One region of the Novosphingobium sp. FW305-C-30-35 genome, then DNA from elsewhere that is predicted to be linked to it. Evidence: predicted binding sites of a transcription regulator. Region 1 holds the regulator's gene; each other region holds the start of a gene.

Region 1 (2,264 bases):
GCTCGGGCAGGACGTTCGGGATAGGGTCGACTGGCGTGATCGGGGTGACCTCGATATCCCGGACTGTGCTTGAAGGATCCACCGGCGTAATCGCGATGTCGGGGCGGGGGGCCACCAGCGAGCGGCTGCCAGGCTGTGGGGAAGGTTTCACGTCCGGCGGAGGAGCGACAGGCGTTACCTTCACCTCCTCGTCCTCCCACTGCTTGGCAGGAAGTCGGTCCGTCAGGATCGTGACCATGCTGTTGGCGAACCCTGAAGCGATCGCCCAGATCGCCACTCCATGAAGCAGCCCGACCGCGATGAAGGTCTGTGTCTGCCTGCGTCTCGTATTCTCGATTGCATAAGCCATTGGCAACACCTCTTCCGTTGCCGACGCCCCATGTTCTGGCGGGCCGTCCCGGAAAGGGGCGCCCCATGGCGGGGCATTCGGTAACAGTGGATACTATACTTCACACTGGATCACATCCAGAAGAATCTCAACCAAATCGATTGATATTTGCCATAACATGCTGATGCAAAAAAAGCCGCCGCGCATTTCCTGCGCAGCGGCCTTTATCATCAGGCACGCCCGAAGGCCGGGCGCTATGTTGCAACAAACGTCAGTGGTAGCGCCGCAACAAGCCTGCAAGCTTGCCCTGCACGGTCACCTCGTCGGGGCGATAGAACTGAGGATCATAGGCAGCGTTGGCGGGATCCAGCCGAACCATGCCCTTTTCGTGATGGAGATACTTGAGCGTGGCCTCTTCCCCGCGCACAAGTGCAACCACGATCTCGCCATCGCGCGCCATATCTGTCTTGCGGACAAGCGCGTAATCGCCATCGAAGATCCCGGCTTCAACCATCGAGTCACCGGACACTTCGAGTGCGTAATGCTCTCCTGCGCCCAGTAGCGCGGCAGGAACCGGCAGGGTCGCCGTCGTCTCGAGGGCTTCGATTGGCACACCGGCTGCAATCTTGCCGTGCAGCGGCAGCTCGATCACGTCGTTTGCCGCCACAGGCACGGGAGGCGCTTTTGGTGCAGGACGAAGCGCCGTGACGCTTCCGCCCGTTGCTCCACCATCTGCATTGGCAATCTGCCGAACGGCGCTCTGCTTGCCCACCGCGCTGTCTGGCTGGCGGAGGACTTCGAGTGCCCGTGCGCGGTTGGGGAGGCGGCGGATGAAGCCACGCTCTTCAAGCGCCGAGATCAGCCGGTGGACGCCCGACTTGGACTTCAGATCGAGCGCTTCCTTCATCTCCTCGAACGAGGGGGAGATGCCCGACTCTTCAAGCCGGACCTGAATGAAGGTGAGCAGTTCGTGCTGCTTGCGCGTCAACATCGGCGGCCACTCCGCAATGCGCGGCTTCGAGGCAAAGCCGCTGGTCTTTCATGGACCGGGAGTGAATGTTCCATCCCGGCGAACGAATGCGGAACGGATAAGCAACCTGTTGCGACTCGTCAAGCAATTCCGCCATTTTCGAGGAGGTAGATAGGAACATCCGTTCCGGCCGGTTTGGCCTCGGCCCCTGCTTCCCGCACGGCCAACGCGTTGGCCCTTGAAAGTGGAGAGAGCGCTCCGGAATCCTGGAGCGGGTCGAGCCTTACCGACGCTCCGTCCCATATCGCGCGCAGGAACTCCATTCGGCTCCCGCCCTGCGCCAGTGGCTCTGCAAGCCGGGCTGGGATGGCTTTTGGCAGAGGCGCGCTCGCGCCGAGCATCGCTCTCAGCAGGGGGAGCATGAACAGGTAGGCCGTGACGAAGGCCGAGGCGGGATTGCCGGGCAGGCCGAGAATGATCTGGGATCCACGCGTTGCCACCAGCAGCGGCTTGCCCGGCTTGATGCCGATGCGCCAGAAGTCGATCGAGGCGCCAACGGCCTCGAGCGCCGGGCGAACGAGATCGTGATCCCCGACTGACGCCCCGCCGCTTGTGACGATGATGTCCGAGTTGTTTGCCGCGTCCAGCGCGCGGACCAATTCTGCGAGTTCGTCCGCCACAGGACCGGCATGGCGGATATCGACCGGCAGGGAGGCGGCCATCGCACAGAGCATCGGCCCGTTGCTGGCGGGAAGCTGGTGCAGGTCGGGCAGGTGGCCGGGAGGAACCAGTTCGTCGCCGCTGTCGATGACGGCCAGGCTGACACGCCGGCGCACGGGGAGATGGCTGTGGCCACCGGCGATGGCGAGCGCGATTTGCGCAGGACTAATGCGGCTACCCGCAGAGATCAGCGTTTCGCGAGAGCTGAAATCCATGCCTGCGGGTCGAACGTGGCGCGAAGCGGGC
Region 2 (2,264 bases), 150 kb from region 1:
ATCGCCGTGCAGGAACCCACGCTGGACGGGAAGGGCTGGGGCGAAGTCACCGCAGCGCTCGTCTATCAGCCGATCACCGACGAAAGCTTCTGGGCCGAAAAGTCGCAAGGTGCATGGCTGCAGGACCGCCGGTTGCGCGTTTCGGCGCGTCGCCATCTCGACGAGGCGCTGATTGCCACTGGCATTCCGTTCTCCGGCCGGGGTGACATGGGTGAATGGATTCGCATCTACAGCGAGTTGGGCCCCCGCATTGCCGGTATCCGCCGTTTCGGCGTCGCCTCGCTCGACCTTGCCTGGGTCGCAGCGGGCCGTTTCGACGGGTTCTGGGAATCCGGCCTCTATCCCTGGGATACGGCAGCAGGTTGCCTTCTCGTGCGCGAAGCCGGCGGTTTCGTGTCCGATTACAAGGGGCGCTCGCACCCGATCTGCGACGAGACGATCCTCGCCGGCAACGATGCGCTGCACTCGAAGCTCCACAAGCTTCTCGTTGGCGCACTCCGTAACGCTTGACGTTGCAGGACGGCGCTGGCTAAGGCCGGTGCCGTCCAGTGCCCCTGTGGCGGAATGGTAGACGCGAACGACTCAAAATCGTTTGTAGAAATACGTGCCCGTTCGAGTCGGGCCAGGGGCACCATTCCCTAATCGACAGCATCCGATCCGGATCGCAGCGCCGATTGCGCGGCAAGCGCGCTGACCTGCTCGGGCGTCGGCGTCATCTGCCCCTGTTCGAGGCGCTTCTTCCGTTCTTCCTCAAGTTTCCGCAGATAGGCTGCGCGTTGCGCAGGAGTCATCCGGGCAAGTGCAGCCTGGTCAACCTCGATGATGATCGTGCCGGGCGCGGTCGTCATTCCCTCGGGAATGATGCTGCTGTTGCCGTCCGACATCCCGCTGCCATCCATGGGCGCGCCGAACTGGCCATTGAAGCCGGCCTGTCCCGAGGACGACTTGCGCTGGCTGGAGCGGTTGTCCACCAACTTGGCCTTGCCGCTCCGCGCCTTGGCAGCCTGGCGCTCGGCATGACGGTCGGCCTGCGCCATCGCCTCCTGCGCATCGCCGTTGGCGAACACGGCAATCACGGTCGACAGGGCAACGGTGAGTACCGCAAAGTGGCGGTACATGCGGGGCTGGATACCAAGAAAATGATCAGACGGCGCGGCCATGGCTAAGGGACATACCTGATGCGCCGTTAAGGATGATGCCCCACAGCATGGTTAGCAAAGAGCTACGGAAATGGCGGAGATGCGCTTGCGTTCCGCCTATGTTCTGGTAATCGCAATCCATGGCCAAACCCAAACGTCGCTTTGTCTGCCAGGCCTGTGGCAGCGTCACCACCCGCTGGCAGGGGCAATGTGTCGATTGCAGCGAATGGAACACGCTGATCGAAGAAGCTCCGGAAACGATCTTCTCGGCCAAGCATGACCTGTCGAGTGGCGGCCGCCGCGTTGCCTTCGTGCCGCTCAATGCGCCGGTCGCGCTTCCGGTGCGCCGGTCCACAGGCATTGCCGAGTTCGATCGGGCACTGGGCGGCGGGCTTGTGCCCGGTTGTGCTGTCCTGATGGGCGGTGATCCGGGCATCGGCAAGTCAACCTTGCTCCTTCAGGCGGCGGCGAAGATCGCGATGGCCGGTGGCGAGGCAGTCTACATCAGCGGCGAAGAAGCGTCGGATCAGGTTCGTCTGCGGGCTGACCGCCTCGGCCTCGGCAAGGCGCCGATCCAACTGGCTTCGGCTACATCGGTGCGGGACATTCTGACCACGCTGGGATCGATGAACCCGCCCTCGCTGCTGGTGATCGATTCGATCCAGACGATGCATTCGGACCAGATCGAAGGTGCACCGGGCACGGTCAGCCAGGTACGCGGCTGCGCGTTCGAACTTATCCGCTATGCCAAGGAAACCGGCGTCTCGCTGGTGCTGGTCGGCCACGTTACCAAGGACGGCTCGATCGCGGGCCCGCGCGTGCTCGAACACATGGTCGATGTGGTCATGAGCTTCGAAGGGGAGCGCAGCCACCAGTATCGCATCCTTCGCGCAATCAAGAACCGCTTCGGCGCCGTGGACGAGATCGGCGTCTTCGCAATGGCCGGGGCAGGGCTGGAAGAGGTCGGCAATCCCTCGATGCTGTTTCTTTCCGGGCGCGAGGATCAGGTCGCGGGCAGCGCAGTCTTCCCGGCACTTGAAGGCACGAGGCCGGTGCTGGTTGAAATACAGGCGCTCACGGTCCGACTCGCGAGCGGGGCCACCCCGCGGCGCGCCGTGGTCGGGT
Region 3 (2,264 bases), 1.1 Mb from region 1:
AGCCGACCAAGAAGGAACCGCGGGTCTTCATCAACCCCGAGATCCTCGACCCATCTGAAGAGCACAGCCTCTATCAGGAAGGCTGCCTCTCCGTGCCCGAGATCTACGCCGAGGTCGAGCGCCCTGCCCGCATCCGCGCGCGCTGGCAGGACCTCGACGGAAACACGCACGAGGAGGAAATGGACGGCCTGATGGCCACCTGCCTCCAGCACGAGATGGATCATCTCGAAGGCGTGCTGTTCATAGACCACCTTTCGCGCCTCAAGCGCAACATGGCGCTGAAAAAGCTGGAAAAGCTGCGCAAGGCGGCGTGACCTGATGAGGCCGCGTTACGCGGCCTCATGCACCTCACGATCCAGATCTTCGAGTGCCCGGCGGCAATCGTCGGCGCATTCGCGGCACATCTGCGCGCAACGGCGGCAATGGGCGTGGTCATGCTTCGCGCACTCCGCCTCGCAAATCTCGCAGGCCTTGATGCACACGGCAAGCTGCGCCCGGATCAACTCGCGGTTGGATCCCGTGCGGCGCGTGGCAATGCGGCTCGTCGCGGCGCAGACATCAGAGCAATCCAGGCAGGTGCGGATGCACTGATCCATGTCCATCGCTTCGGCGAGACAGGCATCTGCGCACGAATTGCAGATCGCGGAGCAATACATCGCATGCTTCACTGCCAACCCCAGCGTGGCGTTGTAGTTGTCACCCACCTGCGGGTGTTCCGAAATCATCTTCTCGATCGACATGGGCGCTCTCCTTCGTTCGCAAGGGCTTAGCGGGTCGCGCTCCTTTCCGTTCCGCGCCCCGTCCTGCCTGTGGAACACGCCGGCTGAATCGGTTGCGCCAATTGGCGCGTCACGGTAGGTTCCCATTTCGTTCCTGTTGGAGAATTCCGTGGAATCTGCCCTTTTCGTCATCGTAGCGCTTGTGATCGGGCTTGGTATCGGCTGGTTCCTCGGCTCCCGCCCTGCTGCCGAGTGGCGCGCCCGCCATGACAGCCGCGATGCCGAGGCCAAGGCCCACGAAGGCACGGTCAAGGCGATGACGGTCGACCTCGCTGCCACGGTGGAGCGCGCCAAGGCACTGGAATCCGGCCTTGCCGAACTGCAGGATGTTCGCCGCCAGCGCGATGAACTGGCCCCTGCTCTCGCCGCCGCCCGCCAGCGCGCTGCCGATGCAGATCAGGTCCGCGCCGAACTTGCTCAGGTCCGGGCCGAGCGCGAATCATTGCGCGCCGAGCTTGAGCGCATGAAGGCCGATGCCGAGAACTTCGCCGAACAGAAGCGCCTGCTGATCGAGGCGCAGGAGGCCCTGCGCAAGGAGTTCGAGAATGCTGGCAACAAGGTGCTGGAAAAGGCGCAGGAAGCCTTTCTCAACCGTGCTCATGCCCGTTTCGAGGAAAGCGAGAAGACCAGCGCCGAACGCCTCAAGTCCCTGCTCGCCCCTGTAGACCAGCGGCTGCGCAGTTATGAGGAACAGGTGCAGAGCCTCGAAAAGCAGCGCGTGGACTCGTTTGGCCAGCTGACCGGTCTGATCCAGTCGATGCGCGATGGGCAGGAAGCAGTGCGTGCCGCAGCCGCCCAACTCGGCAACTCGCTGCGCAATGGCCCGAAAACTCGCGGGCGCTGGGGCGAACTGCAGTTGCGCAACGTGCTGGAACAATGCGGCCTGTCCGAACACACCGATTTCATCACGGAACATTCGGTCGATACCGACGAAGGCCGCCTGCGCCCGGATGCCATCGTCCGCGTTCCCGGAAACAAGCTGCTGGTGATCGACGCCAAGGTTTCGCTCAATGCCTATCAGGATGCCTTCGAGGCGGAGGACGACGATACGCGGAAGATCGCGTTGAACGCCCACGTCCAGTCGATGCGCAACCACATCCAGACACTGGGCGCCAAGTCCTATCAGTCGCAGTTCGAAGAGGCGCCGGACTACGTGCTGATGTTCGTCCCCGGCGAACACTTCATTGCCGCCGCGCTGGAGCGTGACCCCTCGCTATGGGATTTCGCCTTCGAACGGCGCGTTCTGCTGGCCAGCCCGACCAACCTCGTCGCCATTGCCCGCACCGTGGCCCAAGTCTGGCGGCAGGACGGCCTGGCCCGCGAAGCGCGCGAGATCGGCAAGATGGGCGGCGAGCTTTACGATCGCCTTGCCGTCGCCGCCGAACACCTCAAGCGCGTCGGCAACGGGCTGGACAGTGCAGTGAGCAACTACAACAAGTTCGTCGGCAGCTTCGAACGCAACGTTCTGTCGGCTGGTCGCCGCCT

What was found. The regulator LexA, encoded in region 1, represses DNA repair genes until DNA is damaged. The targets are predictions, from matches to a motif close to GTTCCNCNCTTGTTCT.
Region 2: a site for LexA is predicted at 1,250-1,265, ahead of radA (DNA repair protein RadA). Genes of this name have one in related genera too.
Region 3: a site for LexA is predicted at 859-874, ahead of AC3WLM_RS06385 (DNA recombination protein RmuC). Genes of this name have one in related genera too.

What each region holds. Positions count from the first base shown of each region.
Region 1 is NZ_JBYSYJ010000001.1:205,580-207,843, reverse strand. It holds gene AC3WLM_RS01215 (energy transducer TonB) at 1-349, opposite strand, end outside; gene lexA (transcriptional repressor LexA) at 600-1,319, opposite strand; gene AC3WLM_RS01205 (molybdopterin molybdotransferase MoeA) at 1,439-2,264, opposite strand, start outside.
Region 2 is NZ_JBYSYJ010000001.1:50,930-53,193, forward strand. It holds gene AC3WLM_RS00290 (inositol monophosphatase family protein) at 1-510, shown strand, start outside; tRNA gene AC3WLM_RS00295 (tRNA-Leu) at 551-634, shown strand; gene AC3WLM_RS00300 (hypothetical protein) at 639-1,160, opposite strand; gene radA (DNA repair protein RadA) at 1,280-2,264, shown strand, end outside.
Region 3 is NZ_JBYSYJ010000001.1:1,287,004-1,289,267, forward strand. It holds gene def (peptide deformylase) at 1-314, shown strand, start outside; gene AC3WLM_RS06380 (four-helix bundle copper-binding protein) at 330-740, opposite strand; gene AC3WLM_RS06385 (DNA recombination protein RmuC) at 889-2,264, shown strand, end outside.